DNA from 2 places in the Gilvimarinus sp. F26214L genome. Region 2 is predicted to be linked to the other one. Evidence: predicted binding sites of a transcription regulator. Region 2 holds the regulator's gene; the other holds the start of a gene.
What was found. Region 2 encodes FNR, which switches genes on or off when oxygen is low (the NO sensors DNR and NnrR bind a similar motif). Its sites were predicted from a motif close to TTGATNNNNATCAA; they were not measured.
Positions count from the first base shown of each region.

Region 1: a site for FNR is predicted at 13,892-13,905, ahead of hemN (oxygen-independent coproporphyrinogen III oxidase). Genes of this name have one in related genera too.

Region 1 covers NZ_JBTIYG010000006.1:133,820-149,625, reverse strand. Annotated here, with positions in the region: gene cysE (serine O-acetyltransferase) at 1-81, shown strand, start outside; gene ACURWW_RS08715 (class I SAM-dependent RNA methyltransferase) at 81-1,286, shown strand; gene ACURWW_RS08710 (M48 family metallopeptidase) at 1,395-2,195, shown strand; gene epmA (EF-P lysine aminoacylase EpmA) at 2,211-3,155, opposite strand; gene efp (elongation factor P) at 3,163-3,732, opposite strand; gene epmB (EF-P beta-lysylation protein EpmB) at 3,797-4,813, shown strand; gene ACURWW_RS08690 (EAL domain-containing protein) at 5,112-7,211, shown strand; gene serB (phosphoserine phosphatase SerB) at 7,486-8,727, opposite strand; gene ACURWW_RS08680 (hypothetical protein) at 8,924-10,087, shown strand; gene ACURWW_RS08675 (hydroxymethylglutaryl-CoA lyase) at 10,108-11,031, shown strand; gene pyk (pyruvate kinase) at 11,141-12,577, shown strand; gene ACURWW_RS08665 (peroxiredoxin family protein) at 12,721-13,236, shown strand; gene ACURWW_RS08660 (DUF2750 domain-containing protein) at 13,316-13,678, opposite strand; gene hemN (oxygen-independent coproporphyrinogen III oxidase) at 14,014-15,405, shown strand.
Region 2 covers NZ_JBTIYG010000003.1:63,013-78,818, reverse strand. Annotated here, with positions in the region: gene ACURWW_RS04295 (endonuclease/exonuclease/phosphatase family protein) at 1-321, opposite strand, end outside; gene ACURWW_RS04290 (SRPBCC family protein) at 421-888, opposite strand; gene ACURWW_RS04285 (DUF1622 domain-containing protein) at 916-1,272, opposite strand; gene ACURWW_RS04280 (hypothetical protein) at 1,457-1,831, shown strand; gene ftsH (ATP-dependent zinc metalloprotease FtsH) at 1,854-3,788, opposite strand; gene fnr (fumarate/nitrate reduction transcriptional regulator Fnr) at 4,018-4,779, shown strand; gene ACURWW_RS04265 (TfoX/Sxy family protein) at 4,802-5,134, opposite strand; gene ACURWW_RS04260 (hypothetical protein) at 5,274-6,572, shown strand; gene ACURWW_RS04255 (OsmC family protein) at 6,642-7,088, opposite strand; gene ACURWW_RS04250 (substrate-binding domain-containing protein) at 7,497-8,708, shown strand; gene ACURWW_RS04245 (glutaminyl-peptide cyclotransferase) at 8,787-9,569, opposite strand; gene mnmC (bifunctional tRNA (5-methylaminomethyl-2-thiouridine)(34)-methyltransferase MnmD/FAD-dependent 5-carboxymethylaminomethyl-2-thiouridine(34) oxidoreductase MnmC) at 9,601-11,676, opposite strand; gene fldB (flavodoxin FldB) at 11,807-12,331, opposite strand; gene trmL (tRNA (uridine(34)/cytosine(34)/5-carboxymethylaminomethyluridine(34)-2'-O)-methyltransferase TrmL) at 12,352-12,825, opposite strand; gene ACURWW_RS04225 (VIT1/CCC1 transporter family protein) at 13,013-13,777, shown strand; gene ACURWW_RS04220 (YheU family protein) at 13,975-14,211, shown strand; gene tusA (sulfurtransferase TusA) at 14,254-14,487, shown strand; gene ACURWW_RS04210 (hypothetical protein) at 14,587-15,288, opposite strand; gene ACURWW_RS04205 (elongation factor P hydroxylase) at 15,594-15,806, shown strand, end outside.

The DNA.
Region 1 (15,806 bases), on a different contig from region 2:
AAACCGCGCAGCGCCAGCCCCGCGCTGGATATGAATCATCAACTGAACTGCGACATGGATTGCGACGAGCAGTCCCCCTGATGGCCCGCAGTCCTTTTCACAAATTCAAACCGCCCGTCCGGGCGGCCCGCCCTGCGCCCCCCGAGCCGAGAACCGGCGAGGTGTTTTCCGCCACAGTGCGCGACCAGGCCAGTGACGGGCGTGGAATCGTGTCGCACCCGAGCGGACTTGTGGTGTTCGTGCCCGGCGTCTGGACCGGAGAGCGAGGTACATTTCGTTTTGTGGGAATGCAAAACCGGGTTGGACTGGCGCAGTTGCTGGAACTGGAAGCGCCGTCACCTTCCCGCAACCAGCCGCTATGCCCTCACCACGGCTTTGCTCCCGGCGACTGCGGCGGCTGCCCCTGGCAATTTGTCGACTACCCGACACAACTGGCGGCCAAGCAGCGGCGGGTGGAGGCAACAGCCACACAACTGGGCGCGGTGGTGGAGCCCATCTGGTCATCGCCCTCCGCGCACGGCTACCGCAATCGCGCCCAGTTGAAAACCGATGGCGAACAGCTCGGGTACGTAAGCGCCGGCAGCCATACCCTGGCGCCAATTTCCGATTGCCCGGTACTCACCGAGCCGAACCGCAAAACCCTGCGCGCACTGGCAGCGCGCCTGCCGGAGCCCGCTTGGCGGCCCGCCCGAAAAGGCCAATGGACCACGCTGAACATCGACGAGAGCATTGAATCGGCGGACCAGGTTGTAGTGAATTCGCGCCTGCCCTTTCGGCAAAGCAATGACGCGCAAAACGAGAGAATGCGCCACTGGCTCGCAGAGCGTTGCGCCGAACTGGACCGGGATACGGCGATTCTGGAGTTATTCTGCGGCGCCGGCAATTTCACGGAAGTCCTCGCCGCTGCCGGCTTCCGCCGGATCGTCGCGGTGGACGGCTCTGGACCGGCCACCGAAAGTCTGAGCGCGGAGAACCTGCCCGGAGTAACCGTGATGACCCGGGACCTGTTCAAAGCCGACAGTTTTCCCAGCCTTTTCCGGGTGGAGAAACACTACGAAGCCCTGGTGCTGGACCCGCCCCGGGACGGTTTCAAGCTGATGGGTGATCTGCTGCGCGGACGCCCGAACCCGGAGCACATCTTTTACATTTCCTGCAACCCGGCCACCCTGTTCCGGGACCTGGAAACCCTTCAGGCATTTTCGTACCGCGTGACAGAAATCCAGCCAGTGGACCAGGCCCCTCATACCCCGCACGTGGAAGTGCTGGTGCAGTTGGCCCTGACCTGATTCCCCTGCAGCACGAACCTTCAGGCACCCACCGTCAGAGCCGCGGTTCGCCGCAACTGGCACAAGCGCTGCTTGCCCGAAAGTGTATATAGAGATGAGGATGGGAGAATGCTTCCACTGCGTGCTGCCACGACGCTGATTGTTGCGACCCTGCTGATGAGTGCATGCGCCACGTCCCCCACCGGCCGCACTCAACTCCAACTGGTCTCGGACGAGCAAATGACCGCCATGGGCGTACAAGCCTTCGAAGAGATCAAGGCGGAAACGCCGGTCAGCGACGATCCGCGTATCCGCGAATACGTGCAGTGTGTCTCTTCGGCGCTTACCCGAACCCTGGATGACGGTGGCGATTGGGAGGTACAGGTTTTCGCCGACGAGTCGGTCAATGCCTTCGCCCTGCCCGGCCGCAAGATCGGCATCTTTACCGGATTGCTTGAGGTGGCGGAAAATCAGGATCAACTGGCGGCAGTCATCGGCCACGAGATCGCGCACGTGCTGGCGGAGCATTCCAACGCCCGGGTGTCGGCCACCTACGCCACGTCTGCGGGCCTGCAAGTGCTGGAGGCCCTCATTGCCGGCCGTGCCAGTGCCGCCACGCGCGAACAGGCCATGGGCCTGCTCGGCGTTGGCGCCCAGTACGGCGTTCTCATGCCATACGGGCGCGGCCAGGAGAGCGAGGCGGACATTCTTGGGCTCGATATCATGGCCAAAGCAGGGTTCAGGCCCGAAGCCAGCATCGAGCTGTGGCGCAACATGGATGAGGCGGGCGGACCCAATCCTCCCGAACTCCTGTCCACTCACCCCTCTTCCTCCACGCGGATGGAAGCACTCAGCGAAAAAATGCCCCAGGCACAGCAGCTCTATGAACAGGCGCGGGCAAGCGGCAGGACACCCGACTGCACCCTCTGAAGCGGTTTACATCCCTCAGACCCGGGACCATGGAAAGGCGATAACGTCCTGGATCCGTCGCGCGCCGATCATCAACATCAGCAATCGATCCAGACCCAGTGCCACACCCGCACAGTTCGGCAGACCGCTGGCGAGGGCTTCGATCAGGCGATCGTCGGAGCGGACCAACGGCAGGCCCTCGGAGCCGCGCACTTCATTGTCGGCCACGAAACGGCCCAACTGCTCTGTCGCATCGGTCAGCTCCCAGTAGCCGTTGGCCAGTTCGCTTCCGGCGTGGAAGACCTCGAATCGGCGCGCCACGGGCTGCCCGGTAAGGTCCGGCTGCACCCGCGCCAGGGCCGCCTGTGTGGCCGGATAGTCGTAGACGAAGGTAATGTTCCGGTCCAGGGTGGGCTGAATGAAGTGGCTGAACAGGAGGTCGAGCCAAACATCCCGGCGCTGGTCTTCCCAGCCTACCTCAAGCTTGCCGCGCGTGCAGTCCCGCAATTCAGCGACGCTGGCCGTGTGCGGGTCCAGGCCCAGATGTTCGACAAAGATCTGGCGATAGCTCTTCTTCTCCACAGGCACCGGGAAAATTCCGCTCAGCAGCTCACCCACCTCCTGCATGAGCTGATGGTCATCAAACCCGGGCCGGTACCACTCCAGCATGCTGAATTCGGGATTGTGAAAGCGCCCCTCCTCGCCCTGGCGGAAGACCTTGCAGATCGCGTAGATGGGGCCGCTGCCCGCCGCCAGCATCCGCTTCATGGCGAATTCCGGAGAGGTTTGCAGGTAGAAGTCATCGCCGCCGAAACGGCTGCGGAAGGATTCGATGGAAGGGTCGGTGGTGCCGCCACGTGCAAGCAGCGGCGGCTCCACCTCAAGGTAATCGCGCTCCTCGAAGAAGCGGCGGATCTGGCGATAAAGCTCGGCCCGGGCCTTCAGCGCCATCGATGTGGCGCTCGGCCGCCAATCACCCACGGGCCGATCAGTCCTTGGCGCGGCCCAGATACTCGCCCGTGCGCGTATCCACGCGGATTACTTCACCCTGGGACAGGAACAGGGGCACTTTAACTACTGCGCCGGTGGACAGGGTAGCCGGCTTGGTGCCACCCTGGGCGGTATCGCCCTTGAGCCCCGGATCGGTTTCAACGATCTCAAGCTCCACATGGTTCGGCGGAGTCACCGCCAGAGGCGCACCGTTGTACAGGGTCACGATGCACACGTCCTGCTCCTTGAGCCATTGGGCGGCATCACCCACGGCGCTGCTGTCGGCGGCGTACTGCTCGAAGCTCTCCGGCTCCATGAAGTGGTAGAACTCACCGTCGCTGTACAGGTATTCCATGTTGCGATCGGTCACGTCGGCCGCTTCGAGGGATTCCCCGGACTTGAAGGTGCGCTCCCAGACCCGTCCGCTTTTCAGGTTGCGCAGCTTCACCCGGTTGAAGGCCTGTCCCTTGCCCGGCTTTACGAACTCATTCTCCATGATGTTACAGGGATCCCCGTCCAGCATGACTTTCATACCGCTGCGGAATTCGTTGGTAGAATATGTAGCCATTGTTTCCTCAATCTAAGGTTGCCGGTGCGCTGATGCCAGTGCAGGGCAGTTGGAAAAGGCGCACATGATACCGCGAACCGTACTTACATGGCAGGGCCAAACCTGGCAGGAGCAGATGACGGATCTGATCCGCGACCCTCAGGAGCTCTGCCATATCCTGGAGCTGGATTTCGACCGTTTCCGCGACCGGCACCTGCAAGCTGCAGCTCAGAAGAGTTTCCCGCTGCGGGTTCCGCGCGCCTTCGCGGCTCGCATGCGCAAGGGCGACCCCCAGGATCCCCTGCTGTTGCAGGTACTGCCCCAGGGCCGCGAAGTGCTGGAGCAGGCCGGTTTCAGCGCCGACCCCGTGGCGGAAAAGGATGCCGGCCCCGCCCCCGGAATCATTCAAAAGTATCGCGGCCGGGTGCTGTTGCTCGTTTCCAGCGCCTGTGCCATTCACTGCCGCTACTGTTTTCGCCGCCACTTTCCCTATCAGGATCACCGCCAGAGCCGCGGAGAGTGGGACGCGGCCCTGGAGGCCATTGCCGCCGACAGCAGCATCCGGGAGGTGATCTTCAGCGGCGGCGATCCGCTGTCCGCACCGGACCGGCAACTGCAGTGGTTTGCCTCCCGGATTGCGGACATTCCGCATGTGGATACCCTGCGCATTCACACGCGCCTTCCCGTGGTCATTCCCGAGCGCGTCGATAAAGCCTGCCTGGAGTGGCTGGACCAGGACCGCCTGAATGTGGTGATGGTGCTGCACAGTAACCACGCGCGTGAAATCGACGGTACTGTGGCCGAGGCGATTGGGAAGATGCGCCACCTGGGCATTACACTGCTGAATCAGGCGGTGCTGCTGCGCGGCATCAACGACAGCGTGGAAGACCTGGCCGACCTGAGCGAGAAACTTTTCAGCCACGGCGTGCTGCCCTACTACCTGCACCTGCTCGACAAGGTGGAGGGCGCGGAGCACTTTGACATGCCCGAATCCCGGGCCATCGCCCTCCACCAGGCCCTGAGGGACCGACTCCCCGGCTACCTTGTGCCGCGGCTTGCCCGGGAGGTGCCTGGCGCTGGGGCTAAAGTCGTGGTCAGTTAGGGACTCAAGCGAGAGCCCTGCGCTCACGAACCCGACATCCCTGCTAGACTCATTGGATGGCGCGGTTCGGTCCTCCGATTCCGGTGCCGGACGCTTGTGCAACATTCTCCGGACGACCTGGAAAACGACACCTCGGAGGCGAATTCAGGATGAAAATTGTGCTATGGGCCGACCTTGACCGCCATTTTCTGTGTGATCTCCGGTACGGAGTCCACAAATTTTCAAGTACACTTAGATCACATCAGTTCACGCCGTATACTCCGGTCCAAATAATCGCATTTTTCTGTCTTCCGGCCGTATGAACCCCAACGAAACGATTCGCCTTCTCATCCTCAACGACTCACGCCAGGAAGCGGAGCGGCTTATCAGCATGCTCCGCAACGCCGGAAGGCCCTCCCGCGCCCAACACGTGGAGAGCGAGGAAGTACTGGTCAAACTCCTCCAGGAGCAAACCTGGGACCTGCTGATCGGGCATGACCAGACCCGAAACGTCGCCCCCAGGTCTGCCATCAAGCATATCAAGCGTCTCAGCAAGGACGTGCCCGTCATACTTCTTTCGGATCAGGACGGCTCCCAGCCGATTGTCGAGGGGCTGAAGATCGGGGCTGTGGACGTGGTGCGGCTGGACGAGGATCAGCACTTGCTGCTGGTCATCGAACGGGAACTGAACAATCACGTTCAGCGCCAGCAGCGCCGCCGCGCAGACCGCCGCTTCAAGGAAGCGGAGCAGCGCAGCCAGCAACTTCTGGACAGCTCCCGCGACGCCATCGCTTATGTGCAGGACGGTATGTACCTGTACGCCAATGAGTCCTTTGCCGAGTTGTTCGGCTATGAGGACCGGGATGATATCGAGTGCATGCCCATCATCGACATGATCGACGACGGAGATCAGGATGCGGTCAAGGAGTTCATGAAGGATTTCGCCTTGCGGGGCGATGACGGCGAGAGCCGGACACTCAAGTTCCGTGCAATCAGGGCGGACGGCAAAGCGCGACCGGTCGCCATGGAAGTGGCCAATGCCACCTTCGACGAGGAACCCTGTATCCAGTTTCTGGCCCGCGCAAAACAAAGTGCCGGCAGCGAGGAGCTGGCGGCCCAGATCAATCAGATCAAACATCAGGACGTTACCACGGGCTTTTATAACCGGCAGTATCTGGTGAGCCGGCTGCAGCAAGTGGTCAACGCGAGTGCGGAGAATCACACGACCGGGGCTCTGCTGACTGTGGAAGTGGATAATTTCATGGAGCAGATTCAGCCGGAAATGGGTGTTGCAGGGTCCGATCAGGTTCTGGCAAAAATTGCCGCGATGATTCGCGAATTCTGCGGCAAGGCGGACACGCTTGCGCGCTTTGGGGACAACTCGTTTTCAATCCTGCTGACCAACACCAATTTTGACGAATCCCTGAAGCTGGGCGAGCTTTTGTGCAGAAAGATCGAGGAGCACATTGTCGAGGTGGACGGCCGTACGGTGCAGTGCACTCTGTCCATCGGTGTATCGCTGATCAATGAAACGGTGAGCAGCGGCGACGCGGTGATCGAGCAAAGCATGAAGGCCCTCAGTGAAGTGCGTGCGGCAAATGCGACTCCGGGGGTCGGCAACGGGGCGAAGCTTTTCGAGCCGCAGGTTTCGGTGGAAGGCGAGGAGGACATGACCGCGGTGGTGCGCACCGCGCTGGAGCGGGAACAGTTCCGCCTGCTGTTCCAGCCGATCATCAGTCTGCGCGGCTCGGAGGAAGAGCATTACGAGGTGCTGTTGCGCATGGTTACTGATGACGGGGAGGAGATTTCACCGTTCAAGTTTCTGGATGCGGCGGCACGGATCGGTGTGCAGGGGAAGATTGATCGCTGGGTGGTGCTGGAGGCTTTGAAGCAGCTTTCGGAGCATCGCAAGGCCGGCAAAAAGACCCAGCTTTTGATCAATCTGGGTCCGGAGTCCATCCGGGATGAATCTCTGGTGCCGTGGCTTGGTGTGGCTCTGAAGGCGGCCAAGCTACCGACTACGGCTGTCACGTTTCAGGTGAGTGAATCGGATGTTAACAATCATCTCAATGCAGCCAAGGCCTTTATGGAGGGTCTGGCGAAGCTGGGGTGCGCCACGGCTGTTACGAATTTCGGTTGCGCGCTCAATCCTTTCAAGACTCTGCAGCATGTATCGCCGGATTATGTGAAGGTGGACGGCTCTTTCACGCTGGATATCCAGAACAACGACGAAGGCGCGGAGGTGCTGTCCGATCTGCTGAAACAGCTGCACGAACTGAAGAAGATCACCATTGTGCCGTTTGTGGAGAACGCCTCGGTGCTATCCACTCTGTGGCAGGCGGGGGTTCATTACATTCAGGGCCATTACCTTCAGACGCCGACGCCGGAGATGAATTACGATTTCAGCATGGATAGCTGAGGGCTGGGATGATCGTGCCGGTGCTGGGGATTGTGCCAGGACGCTGGGCCGCCGGGCCCTGCCGCGACACGCCGTGAACCCGTCCCTGGGGGCTCTTCACCAGCATCCCTGCTGGTGAAGGTCGCGACAGGGCCCGGCGGCCCAGCGTCTGAACGTTCCGTGCCAGCCTGTGCTTTAGAACCGAGCGCGGCGATCGAATTCGTCTTTGAATCGCGCCGTCCAGTCTTCCTTTCTCATTTCCGGTCTCGCCCGCTGCCCCCTTTCTCTCGTAGGCTCACACATTGTCCCGGTCGCGGAAGCCCAGCAGGTACAGAATGGCGTCGAGACCCAGGTTCGAGATGGAGTGCTCGGCGGAGGCTTTCACCAGGGGTTTGGCGCGGTAGGCGATGCCAAGGCCGGCTATGCTGAGCATGGGGAGGTCGTTGGCGCCATCGCCCACGGCAATCACCTGCTCGAGGGCGATGTTTTCCTGCGCCGCCAATTGGCGGAGCAACTCTGCCTTTTTCTGGCCGTTGACCACTTCGCCCACTGTACGGCCGGTTACCTTGCCGTCCACTACTTCAAGTTCGTTGGCGTAGACGTAGTCGATACCCAGCTTGTTCTGCAGGTGTTGGGCAAAGTAGGTGAAGCCGCCGGAGAGAATCGCCGTCTTGTAGCCCAGGGTGCGCAGGGTGGTGATCAGGCGCTCGGCGCCTTCCGTAACGGGGAGGCGTTCGGCGATCTCGGCCAGCACGCTGGCGTCGAGCCCCTTGAGCAGCGCCATGCGCTGGGTGAAGCTTTGATTGAAGTCCAGTTCGCCCGCCATGGCCCGCTCGGTAATGGCCGCGACCTGGTCGCCCACGCCCGCTGCTTTGGCCAGCTCGTCGATCACCTCTGCTTCCACCAGGGTGGAGTCCATGTCAAAGCACACGAGGCGGCGGTTACGGCGATAGAGATTGTCTTCCTGGATGGCGATATCGATGTCCAGACGCGTGGACAATTCCATGAAGTCCGCCCTCAGCCTGGCCAGGTCCGCGGACTGGCCGCGGGCGGAAAATTCCACACAGGCCTTGCTTTGCTCCTGGGCCTGCTGGAGGGGAATACGGCCGGAGAGTCGGCTGATGTTGTCGATGTTCAGTTTGTGGCGGGCGGCCACGGCGGTCACTTCGGCAATCTGCTTGGCGGTCAGTTTGCGGGCCAGCAGGGTCACGATGTGGCGGGCCTTGCCCTGGTGGCTCACCCACTCCTGGTAGCTATCGGCCGTTACGGGTTGAAAGCGCACCTGCATGTCCAGTTCGTGGGCACAGAAGAGCAGGTCTTTCAGCAGCGGTGAGGCTTCGTATTCGCTGGGTATCTCGACCAGGATGCCCAACGTGAGGGTGTCGTGAATCACGGCCTGACCAATGTCCAGCACGCTGGCTCCGTAAGTGGCCAGCACGGTGGTGATTCGCGAGGTTACGCCGGGACGGTCGTCGCCGGAAAGGGTGAGAAGCAGCAGTTCGTTTTCGGCTTTGGCCTGGGGGTCGGCTTGAGTCATGTGAGGCAAGTCAGTAAAGCTGAGGGGGAGAACGCAGAAGGGCGGGAGATTAGCATACTTCCCGGAGCTTGTGAGTGGCGCTTCGCTTTCGCCGCCGGAGGCTCGTGTTTATAATGGCGCACTGATAATTTGAACCTCTCGCGCCGGTGCAAACCGGTATTTTCGCGGGCCCCGTCCTTCTCTGCCCAGAGCGCTGATGGCTGATAACCGGCATTTCCTGACATTTTCCCGCCCCCTCCTCGGGCTTTGCGCTGGTATTCTGCTGGCGACTTTCGTGAGCGCGGCCATTTGCCAGCATCTCATTGCCACCAGCCTGGAAAACCGCAGCAGCCAGTATGGCCAGGCCCTGGCCAATGTAGCGGCCCGCCAGGCAATCGACTCCACTCTCAACCACGATCTGGTCAGCCTGCAGGTCATTCTCAGTGATATTGCCGAGAACCCCGATGTGGCCACGGTCACCATCCACGACGTTGAGAACAATCTGCTGGTGCAGGCCAGCGGCCCGATGGAGGGGGGCCGTGAGGAGAGTAGCCAGCGGGCGAATTTTACCGCGCCCATCACGCTCCACAACAGTATCGCGGGCCATGTAACGGTCGGGCTGGACCTGAGTACTCTCGCCCAGGTTGAAACCCAACTGTACTGGCTGTTCGGATTCATGGCTGCCCTGCTGATCGCCCTGACTCTGTCGGCGCTCTACTTCGGACGCTCCTGGAATGTGCCGGCCACGCTGCCTCGGCCCACTATTCCCATCGTCAATGCGCCGCCGCAACCGGAACCACAGGAGTCCGAACCAGCTCCCGCCCGTCGGGCATTTCCCCGGGTTGAGCTGATCGTGCAATTTCATAATCTGCGGGAGCTCAGCACGCAGTTGGACAACCGCGCCTTCCGGCAGGTCAGCCGTCGCCTGGAAGAGCAGTTCAAAGGTGTGCTCGCCCTTTACGCAGGGCAGCTCATCCAGTTGGACGCCAATCAGGCCCGCATTGCTTTTCCCAATCCCGAGGATGAGCAGGATTCGCCCTTTCATGCCCTGTGCAGCGCCAAGTTGCTGCTGACCCTGAACCGCCCCGACAGCCAGTTTCCCCTCCAGAGCAGTGCACTGGTGGTGCTCCGGGACAGTGACAGCAGCATTCTCAAGAACCTGCAGTATCAGTTGGCCGAGTCGGACGAGTACAATCAACTTCTGGCCAACGCCCCGGACGGGGCTTTGTTGATGGAAAGCCGGCTGGTGGATGAGCCGTTGGCCGCCCGGGTCGATCAGGAGCCCATCGACGAGTTTCAGGATCTGGTGGAGATCGTGTCGCTTGGGGAACAGTATGAGCAACTGCTCGAACGCCAACTCACCCGCCTGCAGAGAGCGTAACATTCAAAAGAGGCTCTGTTATGTCATCGCTTCCCAGTCATGTTCGTATCGTCGAAGTCGGTCCCAGAGACGGATTGCAGAATGAAAAGCAGCCCGTGAGCCTCGACACCAAGCTGGAACTGATCCGGCGCCTTGTTGCCGCAGGGCTGACCACAATTGAAGCGGGCAGCTTTGTGAACCCCAAATGGGTGCCGCAGATGGCCGGCAGCGACGAGGTGTTCGCCCGGCTGCCAGCCGCTCCGGGCGTGGTCTACACGGCGCTTACGCCGAACCTGAAAGGGCTGGAGCGGGCATTGGAGGCCGGCGCGCGGGAGGTGGCGGTGTTCGGTGCGGCCAGCGAGTCTTTCTCCCGGAAGAATATCAACTGCTCCATTGCAGAAAGCCTGGACCGCTTTCGTCCCCTGGCGGAGAAAGCACTGGCGGAGGGTGTGGCGGTGCGCGGCTACGTTTCCTGCGTGGTGGCCTGTCCCTACGAGGGCCCGATCAGTCCACAGAAAGTCGCCGCCGTGGCGCAGGAGTTGCTGGCCATGGGCTGCTACGAAATCTCTCTGGGCGATACGATTGGTACGGGGACGCCGCGGCAGATTCTCGAACTCCTGGACGTGGTGACCGCTTCGATTCCCCATCAGAAGCTGGCCATGCATCTGCACGACACCTACGGCCAGGCCATCGCCAACACCTATGCCTCTCTGCAGGCGGGCATTCAGGTTTTTGATTGCTCGGTTGCCGGTCTTGGCGGCTGTCCCTATGCGCGGGGCGCATCCGGCAACGTGGCCACGGAAGACGTGGTTTATCTTCTTAGCGGACTGGGGATCGAACACGGCGTTGACCTGGACCAACTGATCGACACCGGCCAGTATATCTCCGACGCCCTGGGGCGCGCCTACCAATCCAAGGCCGGGCTCGCATTAAGCAGCAGAAAAGCGGATTCGGGCGCATCGTAGCGAGAGGCGCGCAAAGGGTTTACACTTCTTGAGCAAACGGACGGGGCGCCACCGTTCCATGGTGCGCGCATCCCGGACTTTCAATACTGACAAGGCAGTACAGCCCTCCATGCGAAAAACCAAGATCATCTGCACCATCGGCCCCGCCACCGACAGCTACAACCGGCTTGAAGAACTTCATCGCGCAGGCATGAACGTCGTGAGACTGAATATGTCCCACGGCGATCACGAATCGCACCTGAAGGTGATGAAAGCCATCCGCACCCTGAACAAGAAAGTTGCCCACACCATTCCGATTCTGCTGGATACACAGGGCCCGGAAATCCGCACCGGAAACCTGAGCAATGATCTCAATCTGCGCTCCGGCGACGTTATTTCCATCGTCGCGCGCGGCGTGGAGAACGTGGAAGAGACCTCGATCCCGATCAATTATGACGACCTGATTACTGACCTGGGCGTGGGTGATCGCATCACCGTGGACAACGGTCTGATCAATCTGGAGGTTCTCAGCAAGGAAGAACGGCTCATGCGCTGTCGCGTCATCGACGGCGGAATATTGAAGAGCAAGCGCCACGTCAACCTGCCGGGCATCCGTGTCAACCTTCCGGCCATTACCGAAAAGGATCGGGCGGACATCGAGTTCGGCATCAAGCAGGAAGTGGATTACATTGCCTTGTCGTTTGTGCGGGAAGCCGCGGATATCCGGCAGCTTCGGGAATTGCTCGGGGAGAAGGCCAACAAGATCAAAGTGATCGCCAAGATCGAGGATCAGGAAGGGGTTCGCAACATCGAGGAGATCATTCGCGAAGCGGACGGGATCATGGTCGCCCGTGGTGACCTGGGCGTGGAAGTTCACATCCAGGATCTACCCAACATTCAGCGCGACATCGTCCGCCGCTGCGCAGAGATGGGCAAACGCGTCATCGTGGCGACCCACATGCTGGAGTCCATGATCAACAACCCCATTCCCACCCGCGCCGAGGTGACCGACGTGGCGAATGCCGTTTACGAAGGCGCGGACGCCATCATGCTGTCCGGCGAAACCTCCATCGGCAAGTACCCGGTCAAATGCGTGCAGTACCTCGACCAGATCGGTCGCGCCTCGGAGCAACATCCGAGCCTGAAGTTCACGCGCAAGCTGATCAGGGATACGGACAAGCAACACATTGCCTGTGCCGCCGCCGAGCTGGCGGACAGCCTCGGGGCTGTGGGGATCGTGGTGATCACCCGCCGCGGTCTGATGGCGAACTACCTGACCAATTGCCACCCCAACACGCCGATCCTGGCCTTCACCAACGACAGTCGCACACGGCGGCAGCTTGCTCTGAATCGCAACTGTGCCTGCTTTCGCATTCATTTTTCCAGTGTGCCGGAGAAAACCCTGAACAAGGCCTTTGCTATTCTGCGCAACACCCAGGGCTACAACGAAAACGACAAGGTCGTGGTGGTTTCCGACATTATCAACGGCGCCGGGGTGGACGCCATCCAATTGCGACCGCTGCAGGACGCAAAGGTGGACGAGCCCTCCGACAGCGCACCGGACTGACCTCAGCTCGAACAGAACCATGCGGCGAGCTGTGTTCGGCACCGTGAACACAGCTCGCCACGGGGAACCATCGTCTACAATTATCCTCTCAGCAGCACGGATCCCGTGCCCGCGCCGGCTTCACCCGCAAGGTTCGTTTCACCATGCACACACCCGGAAATCGCCACATCTGGCTGGTGGTAGTCCTACTGCTTGGGCTCTACGCGCTCTCTGGCCAGGCTGCGCCGAAGGTTCAGACCGGCGATCAGGCGCCCGACTGGATTCTCACCGCAATCGAGGGGAAGGACATTTCCTTCTACGAACACAGCGCCGGGCAACCGGCAGTCCTGGTGTTCTGGGCCACCTGGTGCCGCGGCTGTCCGGAGTTGATGAACGCAATCGACCAATTGCGGGAAACCTACAGTGAAGAGGACCTGCGCGTATATGCGCTCAACATCTGGGAAGATGGTGACCCGATGGAGTATCTGAGGAGCAGGAGTTACGATTTTCCGGTGTTCCTGAACGGCGACCTGGTCGCAAAACGCTACGGCGTCCGGGGAGCGCCTGCTGTCTTTCTAGTCGATGGGGACAAAACGCTTCGCTATGTACGCCGCAAGGACAGCACCGCGCAGGAGGTGCATCGGGCAGTCAAGGCCGCCCTGCAGCAGATGACAGAATAAAGAGCGAACTTCCGGGCGTTACCGGCGCCGGTTTGATGCTTCGAATCGATGGATCCGTCCACGCGTAAGTAGCTCCCGCTCAAGTCAGCTCGTCTTCGATATCCTTCAGCAGGTCCAGGGGCTCCACTTCCGGCCCTTCCAGATCTTCCGTCCAGTTCACGCCCACCAGATATACATCGTCGTGCATGCCCTGCAACCAGTCCTCCAGAAACTCTTCCAGTGAGACCGGCACCACCTGATACTCCGCCCACTCGTCCCGGCAATGGACCTGAGCAAATTCCGGCTGCGACCAGAACGGCATTACGTCGGTCTTGCCATATTTTTCAGAGGGACAAAGCGCCCAGCCTTCCGGTCCCTCCAGCCCCCATATACAGCCACAGTCAAGGGCTTCGGCGATAAACCGTGCGTAGTTTTCCTCGAAATCGTTGCTTAGTGGTTCCATAGTTCTGTCCGCATATATACCAATAGAAGGCGAGGGATATTCGCAGCTGTGCCGCCCAGCAAGTTGTCGACAAATTCCGAACCGGAGGGCGAACCGGATACCGGAGACCCGTCCTCAACACTTTCGCGGACACGCGCCGCAAACACGTGGGCCAGTGACCCGCAGGGCCCACTTTAGCCGATCCTGAAAACACCTTCGCAAAGGCCACTGGCCTTGATCGAAATCAATGCCCGACCAGCGCCTGGTTGCTACTTTACCTTATACCTCGGAGTTTCTCACACGCATTCTCCGGCCTCCATCCCCGGCCCTGCGGGGCCCACTAGAAGAAGTTCCTTATGTCGCTTTTTTCCGAATCCCTTGCGTGGGATCCAGTTTTGCTGGGTCGTTATGATCTTACCGGCCCCCGCTACACCTCCTATCCCACTGCACCGCAGTTCAGTGATGACTTTTCCGAGGAGCAGTTGCGGACCGCGATTGCCCGCAGCAACGCCACGGACTCTCCCCTGTCGCTCTATTTCCACCTGCCATTCTGTGACACCCTGTGTTTTTACTGCGGCTGCAACAAGGTCGTGACCCATAATAAAGAGCGGGCCATGCCCTATCTGCGTCGGCTGGACAAGGAGATGGCCATGCAGGCGGAGTTGTTTGACACCCGCAAACCCGTGACCCAGCTCCATTGGGGCGGCGGCACCCCCACCTTCATCAGCGATGAGGAGATGACCTGGCTGATGGAAGCCACGGGTCGGCATTTCGATCTGCTGGATGACGACAGCGGCGAATACTCGATCGAAATACACCCGGGGCGCGTCGCAGCCAGCACAATGGGACATCTGCGTACCTTGGGGTTCAATCGTGTCAGCATGGGCGTGCAGGATTTTGATCCGCGCGTGCAGAAGGCGGTGAACCGATACAACAGTGTTGAGGAAGTCAGTGCGCTGGTGAAGGCGTTGCGTACGCAAGACTACTCTTCCATCAGTATGGATCTGATTTATGGCCTGCCCCTGCAAACTCTCGAAAGTGTAGGTACCACTCTGGAACAGGTGATCGAGCTTTCACCGGACCGGCTGTCGCTGTTCAACTACGCCCACATGCCACACCTGTTCAAAAGCCAGCGTCTGATCAATGAGGCGGACATTCCTTCTCCGCAGGCCAAGATGGAGTTGCTCCACATGGCGATCGAGCGCCTGCAGGAGGCCGGCTATGTTTACATCGGAATGGACCATTTCGCCAAACCCGAAGACAGCCTGGTCCGGGCTCAACAGGAAGGTCGGTTACAACGCAACTTCCAGGGATATTCCACCCATGGTGAGTGCGACCTGGTGGCCTTCGGCGTGTCGGCCATCAGTGCTTTCGGCGGAACCTATGTCCAGAACGAAAAGGAGCTGAACCGTTATCAGCAACGGATCGACGGGGATCAGAGACCTTTCCACCGGGGGTTTGTGTTGAGCGAGGAAGACAATCTGCGCCAATACGTGATCAATCAGTTGATCTGCCATTTCCGGTTGGATTTTGCGGATGTAGAGCGGCAGTTCCCCGTCCGGGCGCGCGAACACTTCGAAGACGAACTCGCGCAGCTTGCGCCCATGGTGGAGGACGGACTGATCAGCCTGAACGATGAGGGCATTCGCGTGCATAACTCGGGACGCTTACTGATCCGACGCATTTGCATGGTCTTCGACGCCTACCTCAAGGCGAACAATCAGATCCGTTATTCGCGCATAATTTGACGGGGAGCCTGGGCCAGGTGGTGTTTGGATTGGGGTCGTGGCGTTTTGGTGCGGTGCCGTGGTGATTGGTGTGGTGTCGTAGTGATTGGTGTGGTGTCGTAGTGATTGGTGTGGTGCCAGGCCGCAATCCGGTCCTGGCTCCGGTGACACGCCGTGAACCCATCCCTGGGGGCTCGGACGCGGCATCCATGCCGCGTACGGTAACCGGAGCCAGGACCGGATTGCTGCTGAGAATTGGGTGCCTACGGGCGGAAAAAACAAACCGATTCGGGGCAGAGCCACGGATTACCCGATGCTCGGATCTCGCTAGTGAAAATCTTTCAATCGGCACTGAGCGATGCGGCAGTGATCCGGCGCTCATGCCTGGGACCGTACGCGGCATGGATGCCGCGTCCGAGCCT
Region 2 (15,806 bases):
ATTGGCAATCATCAGGCGGAGCGTGCGATCGGGATTCCGCCGGTCGGCCTGTTTTACTTCCACGGGAAACAGGGGAGAGTAGGGAATAATCCACCAGGCTTCGTAACACAGCCCGACCACTGCAGCCACAATCAGCAACCAGCTCGAGAGCTGATCCAGGTCCAGAAGCGCCAGTTCCATGACGAGCAGAACGACCAGGGCGATGGAAATCTGCAGGCGCGGAAAATCGAAGCTTCGAACCACCCAGGACTCGAAGTGCAGTTGGGGCAATAGTGCAATGCCCACAAGGGCGATGGTGGCGATAAGGAACGCGACAAACATGAAGTCCTCAAGGCGATCCGCAATCGGGCCGTACCTTTGCGACTGGAGGCGCAGAGCTTCGGCAGGCCCGGAGTTGATTGGTTCACTGTGCGGCTGGAGTTAGGCGCTTTCCGATTGCAGTTTGTCGCGCAGTCGCTCCAGGCTGCGCCGGCTCTGAACGGCAATTGCCTTGCGCAACAGAACCGGCTCCACATATCTCAGCCAGCCTTTGGTGGTGTAGGAAAATTGCCGCTTGAAGACGGTGCCCTCCTCACTGTGACTAAGGGTGTAGCTGGTGACGGCATCCAGAATGACGGATTGCGCTTCAAGCTCCCACAGATAGGGGCGGTCCGACTTTGTGATGGTGCAACACACGGATCGGACCAGGCTGAACGGCAAGAACTGCGGTCCCCGGCGAACCGTCCGCACGGTGAACCGATCCCCCGGTGTCTGCCCGTCCGTCTCCACGGTTGGTGGCGTGGACAGTGAAAACCACTCGTGCCACCGTTTCGGGTCGGTGACGTAGTCGAACACCACTTCGGGCTCTCGCGCGATCGTGATTTCGTGAAAAAACTGGTGTGTGGCCATCCGCGCTCTAGGTTTCCTCTGCTCCGGTTATTCGATGGCGTTCTTCTGCCATGGCCAACGCCCCGTCAACTCCAGTTCGAGGCTGAAGCTCAAAAAGGTTCGAATCAGCAACACCGCCGCCAGCAAGCCCACGCTGCTGGCGGACACATCGACCGCTACCGTGTGAATGATGTCCGCGGCCACCAGGAACTCGAGCCCCAGCAGTATACCGCTGCCCAGGCGCTGACGGACCTGGTGGTAGAGCCGGTCGCGTTCGGCCTTTCTGATCAGGCAGGTTCCCGCGAATGCGAGGGAATATAAGGTGGCCCCCAGGATGACAAGGATGCCCAGCAGCTCGATGGTGGCCGCGGTCGCTTCCGCAAATGGCGCCAGGATTTCCGACATGGGCGTTTTTCCTTTGTTGTTACTGTTACCAGCCAATTGGTTCGAGTTTCTTTTACCGGCACAGTTCGCGAACGCGCGGAGGGCAAATGCGGTGAACAGGAACGACAGACTTTCCCGACCGCGAACTTCGTTCACCTGAGGGCTGTCTCGTAAGCAGGATATGAATGAGGTTGGGAGGACGGGCGTGAAGATTCATTACTGGATTTTGTTGCTGTCGGTAATCTTCACCGCTCTGGCCTTCCAGCAAGACTACACTCTGTACGGGAGGCTTGATGACGCACGGGATCCGGGCGCGGATGAGTTGGAGGAAGGGGGGACTCGCTTTTTCATCTCCGGGCCGGACGGGCGTTTTCTGGAAGATGTGGAACTGGCCCTGCGAAGCCAATCCGGAGCAGAGTTGATGCGTGCGACAGCCGACGGCCTTCTTACCATCGGTTTGCCTGATGGACACTATGTGGTGGAGGCCCGGGACGCATCAGGGGCGACCCAGAGCCGCCACTTCCGTGTGGACCGGCGCCGCATTCAAGATATTAAACTTGTGATTCCCGGCGAAGACTAGAAACGTTCTCCTGGGTAACCGTTCAAGGGTTCGCCGCCAGCGACGCGCGGGGCTTCAGAACGTCGGCCAATAGCTCGTCGACTGCCGCCCGGTCCAGGGTCTCCTTCTCCAGCAGCGCATTGGTCAGCTTTTGCAATGCCGCCTTGTTTTCCCGCAGGGTCTTCTCCGTCCGAGCTTCCGCTTCGGAGATGATGCGGTGGACCTCCTCGTCGATCTTCCGCGCCGTGTCTTCGCTGAAGTCCTTTTCCTGAGTCAGTTCGTAGCCCAGAAAGGGGTGTTCACTGCCGACCCGAAAATGCACGGGACCGATCACCTCGCTCATGCCCCACTGGGTCACCATCATCTTGGCGAGCCGGGTGGCCTGTTCCAGGTCGTTGGCGGCGCCCGAGCTGATATTGCCCAGTGCGAGCTTCTCCGCACTGCGTCCGCCGAGCATGACGGAGAGCCGGGTCTCCACATAGGGTTGGGAATAGTTGTGGCGGTCCTCCGGTGGGAGCTGCGCGGTGACGCCCAGAGCCCGGCCGCGGGGGATAATGGAGACCTGGCGCAGAGGATCACTCTCCGGGAGCAGCAGGGCAACCAGTGCGTGGCCGCTTTCGTGAACCGCGGTGCGTTTCCGCTCCGACGGGTTGAGCAGGTCCCGACGCTCGCTGCCCATGACCACTTTGTCGTGGGCCTTGTGAAAGTCTTCGCGGTTGACCTGGTGCTTGTTGTGGCGGGCGGCCATTAGGGCAGATTCATTGACCAGGTTGGCGAGGTCCGCGCCGGAAAACCCCACGGTGATACCGGCAATTTCGTCCAGGTCCACGTCACTCGCCAGGGGAACCTTACGGGTATGGACCTTGAGAATATCCCTGCGCGCGCCCCGTTGAGGCAGCTCCAGCGTCACCTTGCGATCGAAGCGGCCAGGTCGGAGCAGGGCCGGGTCTAGTACATCCGGTCGGTTGGTGGCAGCCAGTACCACCACGGCTTCTTCGCCCGAAAAGCCGTCCATCTCCGCCAGCACCTGATTGAGAGTCTGCTCTCGTTCATCGTTACCGCCGCCGAGGCCGGTGCCACGGACTCGGCCAACCGAGTCGATCTCGTCAATAAAAATCAGGGCCGGGGCACGGCGCCGCGCTTCGGCGAACATGTCCCGCACCCGGGAGGCGCCCACGCCCACAAACATTTCGATGAATTCCGAACCGCTGATGCTGTAGAAGGGCACGCCCGCTTCGTGAGCCGTGGCTTTGGCCAACAGGGTCTTGCCGGTGCCGGGGGGACCCATCAGCAGAATGCCGTGGGGCATTTTTGCGCCCAGTTCCCGGAATTTGTCCGGGTCGCTGAGAAAATCCACAATCTCCTGAAGGTCCTGCTTGGCTCCTTCCGCGCCGGCCACGTCCTCGTAGCCCACGTCATGATCGGTGCTTTCGAACAGTCGGGCCTTGGATTTGGAGAAACTGAAGAAGCCGTCCTTGCCGCCGCCACCCATGCGCTGCTGCAGCATGCGGCTCGAATAGATGAAAAAGGCGAGGATCAGCAGCCACGGCAGAACCGAGAGCAGCACCTGGAACCAGCGGGGCTCCTGGGCCGAGCGGGCAGTAATGGTCACCCCCCGTTCTTCCAGCAGGGGCAGGAGTTCCTCGTCACCGGGGCTCGGCATTACGGTCGTGAAGGTCTTGGGCTCATCGTCTGCTCCGCGTGCGCCACTGCTTTCGACGCGGAAGGTGCCCCGAATCTGGTCTCCCTCGAACCGCACGCTGGCCACTTCATCCGCCACGACTGCGGATTTGAACTCAGTGTAGGGAATATTTTGCGTCCCGGGCTCGGATAGCGTGGAGAAGAGGTAATAAACGGCAAAAAACATGAACAGCCACATGAGCATGTGACCGTCGAAGGGGCGAACGGGGGGTGGGTTTCCGCGGGTCGGTTGCTGCTGCGGCTGCTTGTCGGGCTTTGGCGCCATCGGATCGGCCATTGACTGATAATTCCCCTTTTTCGAGCTCGTTGATCTGCATTCAATTGTACAGTGTCGATGACCGTTTTGAATCTCAATGTTGACCGGCCTGGACCTCGATGCCGGCCTCAGGGTCAGCCGGCAGCCTTTGACAAGCACGCAGCGTTTATCCTACTCTCTTGATCCATATCAATTCGCCTGCAACCTCTCCAGCCATTGCGGGCATCCAGAGACGGATCATTCGTACCGTATGTCCAAGTCCAATCAGCCCCTTGAAATCATTCAGAGCTGTCACTCCACCCCTACCGTTTCCTGCTCCCAGTGCCGGTTGGCGTCCATTTGTCTGCCCATCAGCCTGCACGTGGAAGACGTGGACAAGGTAGACGGCATCATTCAGCGAGGCCGCCCTCTGCAGAAAGGGGATTACCTGTACCGGGCGCGGGATACCTTCCATTCCGTCTACGCGGTTCGATCGGGAACTGTAAAAACATACACCAGCACCAATGATGGCAAGGAGCAGGTGACCGGCTTTTATCTGCCCGGGGAGATTCTGGGGCTGGACGGAGTCGCTCGCAGCACTCATACCAACTCGGCGGTGGCGCTGGAAACATCTGCGATCTGCGAAATCCCATTCAACAAGCTGGATGACCTGGGCAGCCATATCCCCAATCTTCATCGCCACATGTACCGCCTGCTGGGACGCGAGATCGGCACGGATCAGCAGTTGATTACACTGCTCAGCAAGAGCAGTGCGGACGAACGGGTAGCCACGTTGCTGCTCAGCATCTCCAGCCGCAATGGTCGCCGAAACCTGTCAGTTACCAGTTTTCGCCTTCCCATGTCCCGGGCGGACCTGGGCAATTACCTGGGGCTGACAGTTGAAACCGTCAGCCGAACCTTGAGCCGCTTCCAGAAACAGGGCCTTATTCGGGCGGACAAGAAGGAGATCACGATCACCGACATTGAGGCCTTGCGCAAAATCGGTGACATCAGTCTGTTTGAGACCGACTAACGTCACCGCGGTCGTTCCGTTTCTACTTCCCTGTTTTTCTGCTTCGCAGCGCCGCTTCATAGGAGCGGCGCGCCCAGCGCGCGGCTTCCTCCTGATCCTCCAACACTTCTTCCGGCGCCTGGAAGTAGCCCAGTTGTACGGCTTTCCCCTGGCGTTGATAGGTAAACGGTGTCAACTGGCGCTCCTGGAAGTGGCCCAGACATTCGGCGTCGGCTTTCAGGTATAGCGTGTCGTCGGTGACCAGGGCGAACATCAGCCCATCGTGGAAAATGCCGGCACCACCGAACATTCGCCGCATCGAGACGGGGCCAAACAGGCCGAAAATCTCCTGCAGGTGATCGGTAAATTCACTCATAGCTTACCCTTCCGCGGTCCGTTGCAGACCATCCACGCCTCTACATTCACCTGTCTATTGATCCGTGTCAAATGATGAGCTCCGTTTGAATGCCATTCTACTGCTCCCGATAATCGATGTCGTGAGCGGAGGTTTATTCATGAGCCGTAAAACCACGAAGCTGTCTCTGCGGACGCTTCTCGCAGTTGTTTTCACCCTGGCCCTCCACTGGTCCAGTGTGGCGACGGCCATCCCGGTGTTTGCCCGTCAATACAATATGTCCTGTACCGTTTGCCACGATGCGTTTCCACGCCTGAATGAATTTGGTGAAGCATTCGCCGACAGCAACTTCCGCTTGCCTCAATGGCGTGACACGATGATGGATGTGGGAGACGAGAGCCTTGCCCTGCCGAAGTATCTGCCACTGGCCATTCGCGCCCAGGGCAATGTCCAATGGCGGGACGGCGAGCAGATCGATGTGGCTACCGGCCACACCCTGTCCGATTCGAGCACGGACATCCAGGCTCCTTACATGGTGAAGTTGCTGTCCAGCGCTCCTCTCTCGGATAACATTTCCTACTATTTCTATGCAATATTCGCCGAGAAGGGCGGCAATGGTGAAACCATCGTCGAGGATGCCTGGTTCCAGTATGCGGACATTTTGGGTACGGGCGTGTCCGCCCAACTGGGGCAGTTTCAGGTGTCCGATCTGATGTTCCCGCGCGAGGTGCGGCTGACCTTCCAGGATTACTACGCCTACCGCGCCGCAGGGATAACTTATGACCGCGGACTGATCGTGAGCGGTGATCTGGGTCCTGTGGACTGGGCCGTCGGCGCTGTGAATGGCAATGGCATCGAGCAGAACTACGATCTGAACGGGCCCGGCTACCGTCGCCCGGACAAATTATTCGACAACGATTCCGGCAAACATTACTTCGGTCGCGTAGGCGCGTCCCTGGGTCCCGTTGATGGCGGGCTTTTCGCCCTCGCGGGAGAGCAACGCAGTGCGGGTGGTTTTGCGGGCATGGATCTCGGTGTGCGGGACTCGGACAAGCAGATCCTCGGTATTGATGTAGCGGGGGATATCAGCCCGCAGATCCACTGGTACGGCCAGGTGCTCTGGAACAGCTGGGAGGGTTTTCTCGACCAGGCTCCCGGTGACGATTACGACTGGATCGGGGCTTTTGCCGGTGTGGACTACATTCCCAACCAACGCTGGGCCTTCTCCGCGCTCTACAACATTGCAGAAGCGGACGACTTTGACGATACAGGCACCATTTACGAGGGGATCGAGATCAATACTCTCACCGCCACTGCGGCGTATTATTTCATGCGCAATGTTAAAGGAATAATGGAGCTCAATATCGACCTGCAAAGTGAGGAAGACGGCGGCCCCCCCTTTGTGGGCCACCAGAGCAAGGAAAACTATCTTCTGTTTGGTATCGACATCGCGTACTGATCCGCTGGCTGGCAAGCAGTTGCTTTAATCAAGTTCCCGATTGAAGCAACTGCGGCGGGGTCGCTTCGGTCAATGTTCCTTGACCACCGTGCCTTCACCATCGATTACGGACACCTTTACCGGAATTCCCCGGCGCACACTCTGGGTGACCACGCAGAAGTCCTCGAACTGATCCAACGCTCGATCCAGATGCGGCAGCTCGGCGGCCGTGTTGCCCAGTGTGATGGTCACTTCCATTCCTGCGATCCTCAATCGCTTATCCACCCGTTCCGTTGAACCGCTTATGGTGGCGCTGAGCTCACCCGGCTCGCCTTTGAACTTGCGAACGGCAAACAGCAGGCTGGCACAAAGGCAGTTGGCCACCGCTGCGGCGAGCATGCGCTCGGCATTCGGACCTTCCCCTTTTCCCAGGGGCTCGGGCTCGTCAACCATGAAATTGCCGAAGTCACCAAAATCGATCTGGAACAGATAGCCTTCTACAAGGCGCAGGTTGATGGAAAAACCCTGATCAGACATGAGAGAACTCCTCGTGGGTAACGCGGGCGGGTAGCGGCTCTTTCGGTTGATGAAAGACAACTCATGAGTGTTGTCGCTCATCCCGTCGGAACGCGAGAGGCTCGCGAATGGTTCGGGAACAACTGCCATACAACTGTAACATTAACAGGAAATTTACTCTGTACAATGCGCCGCGATAGTCGCATCGGCGAATGTTTCGCCGGGAAAGGGAGATTTCTGATGGTATGGCGAAACATCGCATCCGGGCGCGGACTCTTGTTGTTATTCTTGTGTGTCTGCGGGTTCATTCCGAGGGGGCTTTCGGCACAACCGGGAGGGGACGAGCTCCCATCCGCACACTTCCAATTCGCGCAAACCCAGGTGCCGCTTTTCACCGTGCAGGGTTCCAACACGGTGGGCGCGAACCTTATGAAGCAGCTGTTGCTCGACTGGTTCCAGGCACGGGGCGCCCGGGATGTGGTCAGCCGGGCGGAGCCGGTGTTCAATGAATACCGGGTTCAGGCCTTCGACGGAGAGCGCACGGTTCATGTGGCCGTAGCCGCACATGGCTCCAGCACAGGCTTTGCAGCCTTGGAGGCCGGCAACGCGGAGCTCGCCATGTCGTCCCGGAGAATAAAGCCCGCCGAGGTCGCCCGACTCGCGCGTCTGGCCAACATGCAAAGCTTTGAGAGCGAGCACGTGATTGCCATTGACGGTCTGGCAGTCATTGTCCATCACGAGAACCCGATAACTGCCCTCACCATCGACCAACTGGCCAGAGTGTTCTCGGGGGCCGTGAAGGACTGGAGCGAGTTGGGGGCGGAGCCCGGGGCCATCAACCTGTACGCCCGGGATGAGAATTCCGGTACCTGGGACACTTTCAGAAGCCTGGTGCTGGGTGATCAGAAGCTGTCCACCGCGGCCCGCCGCTTCGAATCCAATGATGAACTTTCCGACCTGGTCGCGGCGGATCGGCGCGGCATCGGCTTTGTCGGCCTGGCGTCGGTTCGTCAGACCAGGAGCCTGGCGATTTCCCACGCGGGGACGTCGCCGCTCACACCAGAGCGTGTCGTTGTGGCCACGGAAGACTACCTCCTGTCTCGCCGCCTTTATCTGTACGCGGCGGGACGGTCACAGCACCTGGAGGATTTCCTCGCTTATGTGCAGAGCGACCGCGGCCAGAAAATCGTGGAGGAGAGCGGTTTTGTTTCCCAGAACCTGATCAGCACGCCGGTCACTGGCGGCCTCAGCGGACCGCCCGAATACCTGGAACTCGCGAACGGCGCCGAGCGGCTTTCGGTCAATCTGCGCTTTGCCGAGGACAGCGCGCAGTTGGATAACAAGGCGAAGCGCGATATCCAACGCATCGTGTCCTACATGAGACGGGATGAAAACGCGGACAAGCGGTTGTTCCTGGTCGGCTTCGGAGATCGCCGACAAAGTGAGCGCCGAGCCGTTATTCTGTCCAAGCTGCGCGCAAGCGCGGTGAAGTCGGAGCTGTTCAAGCTGGGGGTGCCTACCGAACCGGTTCTCGGCCTTGGTGCCGATTTGCCCGTGGCGGGTAACGACGCGGCGGGCAGGACCCGAAACCGCCGCGTTGAAGTCTGGGCGGGGTACGCTGCGCGCACGTCGGCGCCCTGACCCTCGGACGGCTGGTGTTATACAGTGCAGGCCGCGAGAGGGCGTTGTGTGCACTGAAAGCGCATTGGGGATCCCGCCTCAGTCCGGCGGATTCAACCTGATCAGATAACGATAGCGCCAATACTTTCCCGTAACCCAGAAACCGTCATGGACCGGGTCGTACGCGATTCCGTTGACAACGCTTTCGCTGGAGCGCAGTGCGGCTTCCTCTCTCAAGGGCTGCAAATCCACGAAACCCCGCACCCTGCCACTGGACGCATCGATGCTGTAGATCCGGTCGTCGTACCAGACATTGGCCCAGATGACGCCTTCGTGGTATTCCAGTTCGTTGAGCCGGGGCAGCGGTTTGTCGCCAACCCGGACCGGCAGAGTCTTCTGCAACTTGAACTCCGTGTCGTAGTAGCGCAGCAGATCGCTGCCGTCACTGAGAATCAAGTGCGTGCCGTTGTGGGTCAAGCCCCAGCCTTCGCCGCTGTACCGGTATTCGTCCTCGACTTCGAGTGTGTGTTTGCTCAGCGCCCAGGCTTTGCCGGCTTTCCAACTCAGGAGGTAAAGGCGGTCATCGAGCACGGTAATTCCCTCGGCAAAAATGTCCCGTGGAATATCCTGCTTCTGTCGGTGTTCGCCCGATCGTGAATAGCGCACCAGGAATGACCGACCGTAATGACCGCTGCTCTCGAAGAAATAATCCTCGTCGATGGTGAAGCCCTGGGTAAAAATTTGTGCGTCGTGGGGCTCACGGTCCAGCGTTTGATAGCCGTACTCCTTTACTTTCATATCCTGCGCCAACGCACCAACGCTCAACAAAACAATTGGCAGCGCCCGTAGCAGTACTCCGGTAAAAAGTATGGATCTCGTCATGATCAGCGTCGTCCGGTGGGAATGAGGTTCATTATGGCGCGAGCCGATTGCGAATCAAATCCCGGATAATGAACCGCGCCGGATTGAGTGCCGTAGCCAGGTCGCGCGACAGGGGCAGCAGGTCGCCGCTCATCTGTGCGGCCAGCGTGGCGGCGGCAAGGGGGGTGTAGGCGAGGCCGCGAGACCCGTGCCCCACGTTCAGGTAGAGGCCCGGATAATATGCGCCACTGTCCACAATGCCGGCGCGGGCGTTGTGGCGCAGTGCCCGGTAGCGCTCCGCAAAGGCGGCAAAATCGGGAGCGGGGCCGACCAGGGGGAGGTAGTCGGGTGTGGTGCATCGAAAACCGGTGCGCCCGGTCAGTGTCGCCGGATCGATGGCCCTCAAAGTGTCGGCGAATCGGGGCAGGGAGGTGGTCAGCGTGGCCAGGTTTTTTTCGTGGTCTGCTGTCAGGACATCCGCGCGGGTTTCGCGCAACGTGAAGGTGGCGCCGAACGATTGCAAGGTCCGCTGTTCGTCGCGCATGGCGGGTGCAAGGTAGCCCTCGCCGCACAGCACTGTTCTGACCGGCAAGGCTTCGCCGTCAAAACAACTGACCTGGCCGCGAATGGGTTTGAGGGGCAGATGGGCCATCGGGGGCAGGTGCCGCGCGTTATGGGCATTGGCGATTACCACGTTGGGGAACTGTCCCAGGTCTTCACCGCACGCGCTCTGCAGGCGCCAGCCGGAGTCCTCCCGGTGCAGCCGCTCCACTTGCTGGCCGAAGTACACGGCAACGCGCGGATGGTCCACCAGTTCTCGACACAGAAGGGGAGGGCTCAACCAACCCAGGTACGGGAAAAACAGGGCCGAATGATCCAGCGCGACGCCAGCCTTTTCGCTGGCTTCACGGGGGCTGAGGAAGCACAGAAAATCGTCGCTATCTGCAAAGACCCGGCGCAGCCCGCCCTGAATCCGTGTCTGGCGCTCGTTATAGGCAAGTTGTAGCAGTCCGCACTGCTCGCCGAATGCAGGGTCGTGTGCTTCTCGCCAATAATTCGAGTAAAAACGCTGGGCGAACAACAGGCTGGCCAGATTGAACAGGGCGAGGCCATCCCGATCCGTGGACAACTTGCCGTACACCACGCCTTGAGCATTGCCCGAGGCGCCGGTGGCCACCTCTCGGGAGCTTTCAAAGACTGTTACCTCCCATCCCCGGTCTGCAAGCGCCCGAGCCGTGTGACTGCCCGCCAGGCCGGCGCCAATGACGGCCGCCCGTGCCTCCGACGTGCGCCGCGGGCTCACGTGCCACGGGGCCGGGTAGGGGGATTTCCTGCACTCAGTGGGAAAGTCGGCCGGGTCCGGTTGCGGCCGCCCCGTGAAGCGAGCGGCGATCATCTCCCGTTTATGGCCGAAGCCCGGTCGTTTCTCCACCTGAAAACCGGCTTCCGCCAGGCCTCGCCTGACTACCCCCGCCGCTGTAAAGGTGGCAAGGCTGGTTTCGGAATGGCTCAGGGATGCGAGCGCTTCGAACAGTTCAGGCGTCCACATACGGGGATTGCGGGCGGGGGCAAATCCGTCCAGGAACCAGGCGTCCATACCCCTGTGAAAGGGTTTGCGGTGGAGTGGATGGTCACTGGCCAACAACTGCTGCAAGCCGTTTGCGGCATCCGCAACGATTAACGTGAGCTTCACCCGGCCCCCGGAAAAACTGAAGGGGTGAAAGCCGGTCAGGAGGCGCTCCGGGTAGAGCTCCAGCAATCGCGTCCGATACTGAGCCAGCTCGGGCCACATGGCTAGGGCTCGCGCCAGGTCCCGCCGCAGCAGGGGCTGGTTTTCCACCGACACAAAGTGGAGTTGCCGATCTGGGGGTGCGCATTGCTCCCAGAGCTGCCAGGCGGCGAGAAAATTCAGGCCACTGCCAAACCCGGTCTCGCCAATAAAGAAGGTAGAGCGTGAGGGTTCCTCCTGCCAGCGCTCCTGAAGACGATTCTGTTGCAGGAACACATAGCGGGTTTCCTCAAGACCATTGTGGCGGGAGAAGTAGACATCGTCGTGCTGGGTGGAAACCGGCTGACCGTCGTCACTCCAGTCAAGCTCGGCGGGTGGCGGATTGAGGGGTGTGGACATCGAGGGCCTGTTTACTGAAATGATTGTGGTTGCGGACTTTTCTCAGACCATCCAAACGGACCAAGGACGAAGCTCTGGACCGGATTGTTCGCCAGAGCGCTCGCCAATGGCCCGCCTGGCAATAAGGCATTCAGGCCGGATTCGAGAATTCGTCCAGTACCTGATCGCACCAGCGCTGAATGCGTTCGTCGGAGAGCTCGAACTCATTCTCTTCATCCAGCGCGAGGCCCACGAAATAGCTGCCGTCGTCGCTCAGGGCCATGGAGCTGCTGAACTCGTATCCGGCGGAGGGCCAATAGCCGCAGAGGGTCGCACCCTGTTCCAGCACCTGATCGTGCAGATAACCCAGAGCATCCTGAAACCACTCGGGGTAGCCAATCTGGTCCCCGCAGCCGTACAGGGCCACCTTCTTGTGGCGAAGGTCCAGCTCGCTCAGCTCCGTCCAGACACTCTCCCAGTCTTCCTGCAACTCACCGTAGTCCCAGGTGGGGATGCCGAGAATCAGGAGTGGGTAATCGGCCATGCCCGCGACCGGCTCCTGGCCCACGTCGTGCAGCTCCACCTGGGCGTTCTTTTCCGCCAGATAATCGCGAATCTTTTCCGCTGCAATCTCCGTGTAGCAGGTTGAACTGCCGTAAAACAATCCGATGCGCATAATGACCTTCAGTTCGAGGATTAAACAGGCTGCTCGCCCGCGCCGGGAAAGCCGAGCTGCCGCCAGGCTTCGTAAACAATGACCGCCGCCGCGTTGGACAGATTCATGCTCCGGCTGCCCGGCAGCATCGGGATTCGCAGTACCTGCTCGGGGGGCAGGCTCTCGAGGATATCTCGTGGCAGGCCCCGGGTCTCGGGCCCGAAGACCAGCCAATCGTCCGACACGAAGCGCGCCTGGTCATAGCGGCGCGTTCCCTTGGTGGATACTGCGAGCAGCCGCCCCGGCTGTGCCTGGGCGAGAAAGTCCTGCCAGCTTTCATGAACCACGATATCCCGCCACTCCCCGTAGTCCAGGCCGGCGCGCCGCAGCCTTTTATCGTCCAGTGCAAAGCCAAGGGGTTCGATCAAGTGCAGGCCGCAGCCGCAATTGGCGGCCAGCCGAATAAGGTTGCCGGTGTTCGGAGGGATTTCTGGCTGATAGAGAACAACGTTCATGGATACGGCAGATGATAGGGTGAAAGGGCCGTGCTCAAACGGCACGGTCGACTATTCTATCAAATGGGCGGCCGGCGCTGGACGTGTTGCAGGATTTCAGTAGGATTCGGGAGAACCGGATGCCGACCAACCCGCTGCCACGGGGGTTGCCACGGGCCCAAATCCGCTTTCAACGATTGGAGAACCCATGATCAAAAGGAAGACGCAGGGCCATTGGCACCATAGCCACAGCCCGGAAGCCATCCGCCGACGCCTGGCGGCCGGTCCCGACCGGATTTACGTAAAGGATTTCGTTTACGGAGCAATCGACGGCGCGGTGACAACGTTCGCGGTAGTTTCCGGTGTCGCCGGCGCCGGTATGGCCAGCGGAATCATCATTGTGCTTGGCCTGGCGAACATCCTTGCGGATGGCTTCAGCATGGCCATCAGCAATTTTCTCGGCACCCAGGCGGACAACGAACACCTGGAAAACCTGCGTGAAGAAGAGCGGATTGAGATTCAGTTACACCCGGAGGGGGAGCGCGAGGAAATCCGGCAGATTTATGCCCGTAAGGGATTTTCCGGTGATCAACTCGAAGAAGTGGTAGCGGTGATTACCAGCGACGAACAGCAGTGGGTGGACACCATGCTCAAGGAAGAGCATGGCCTGAGCCTGGAGCCCAGCCGGGCCGGCATGGCGGCGCTCGCGACTTTCGTTGCCTTCGCTCTGGTGGGAGCCTTGCCGTTGCTACCGTTTCTGTTCAACTGGGGGTTCCCGGGTAGTATCGAATCACCCTTTCTGTTCAGTTCGGTGATCACTATGCTTGCCTTTTTCATGGTGGGCGCCCTGAAAGGGCAGTTTGTCAAAGTAAGCGCCTGGCGCTCGGGGCTTGAGACTCTGCTGGTGGGTGGTGTCGCCGCGCTCCTGGCCTATGGCGTGGGTGCCTGGCTGGGCCAGTTCGTGGATGTTTAGAGGGTCTTTGAACGTTCGCTGCTCAGAAAACAAATGGCAGCGTATGACTTGATCACACCAGCGGATTTTGGCAGTCTCCCCGGTGAAGGCGAATAATTGTACAGATTGCGGGCACAGGATTTTGGTGCAGGTGCCCAGATTTGAAGTGCAAAGATCCAGGTGCGCGGATTTCGCCACCCCGCAAGTGAGTTCCATTTATGATTATCCCCCACGAACGACTGGCGTCCGAGACGCTGGACTCGCTGATTGAATCTTTCATTGTCAGGGAAGGCACCGACTACGGTGCGGTTGAGATGAGTTTTGACACCAAAGTGCGGCAGCTTCGCAGCCAAATCAAGAATGGAGAGGTGGTGATCGTCTTCGATTACACCACCGAATCCATCAACCTGCTGCCCCGGCACGAGGTGGCCCTGCTCAGTAGTGCAGAGGCCTGATTGTTTTGCCAGATTCCTGAAGATGGGCGACAATTCCCGCCCATGAGTTACGAACCCGCCAAAATCCTCGACACCACCGGTCTGCTGTGTCCGGAGCCGCTCATGCTCTTGCATAATGCGGTCCGGGATGTGGCGAGCGGAGAGGTGGTCAAGCTGATCGCCACCGACCCGTCCACCACGCGCGACGTCCCCAAGTTCTGCGGCTTTCTCGGTCACGAACTCCTGTCCCAGGAGCAGCAAGACGAAAGCTACCTGTACTACATTCGCAAAGCGTGAGCCGTATTGCTCGGGAGGCCAGCACCGGGCAGGCCGTCAGACCCGCTCGGCCTCAAGGGTGAAGAGGGCAAAAAGCACAAGCCCATATTCTTCAGGCGTTCAGTAGGAATCTTCCACCAGCATGGAAATCGCGGCCAGAGCTTCCGGATCCTCGGCCTTCAAGCGGTTGGCAATGTGGTGCTGGAAGTAGTAACGGAAACCTTTGCGCGACTGCACCGGGTACAGGCACTCATCGCCCGGCAATACCGGGGTGCTCTTCACCTGGGCTTCATCCGCTGCGAGGCCGCAGATGCTGCCATCGTGGTGCAAACGCCAGCTCACAATTTCGGTCAGTGCCAGGCTACGGAAGCCGTTGTCGGAGAACACCGCATGAGTGCCGATGGTGTCCGGAACCTCCTGCACGATGTCCGATTCGTCTTCGCAGATCAGCTCGTAATAGTCCGCAGCGGTCTCAAGCTCGACAATCTTGTGAATGGGTGCTTCGTAGAAGACTTCGTCGATACCCGGGTCGAAGTAGCCTTCCCATTTGCCATTGAGCGGATCGCGGATGTCCGTACAGGCTACGATGTCGTCCAGCCAGGGCACCAGGCCCACCACTTCACCATCGGCGCGCAGGCCCCAGCAAAGAATCTTAAGGCTGAACAGTTTCTCGGGATTAGCCTCGTTGGAGTACAGCATCTCCAGGCCATCGAGCTCGGGAGCCAGTCGGATAAAGCGGGTGTCCGCAAGGGAGGAGTAGGGTTTCCCCGTAAACAGATCGACGACGTTGTCCATGTTGCCGCCATTGGTTGAGGTCTTCATAATACCACCTCCTTAAAAAGGCTCTGGAGAAATGCTGCTGAAATTCAGAGCATGTGATGTCGGGGACCATCACCACATAAGGTATATGCTGGAATTGAAAAGCACAATCACTTGTTGACGAATTTTGCGCCGTCCAGCACGCTGCTCTGAACGAATCGAGACCCCCCTCCGGTCGGCTCTACAGCCCCTCGAATCCGTGGTTTGGACAACGCGGGACATAAACTTCTCAGCTCGGCGGGGAATATTTCGATTGCTTGAAAACGGGCGCTCCTGACCACCTTGGCCTTTCTGGTTTTGCTCAATCTATGATCTCTGTGCAGTCCATCAAATGTCACCAGGCAGACACGCTGGTGCGGATTTTCAACCAATTATTTGCCGAATCCCACCGGGTGCGTCTGGAGGGCGGCGCCCGGGAGCCCCTGTACCGGCCGGCGGAGAGCTCGGACGGCTGGAATTACATCATTTTTACCCGCGATTATTTTGCAAGCGCCCTGCATGAGGTGGCGCACTGGTGCATT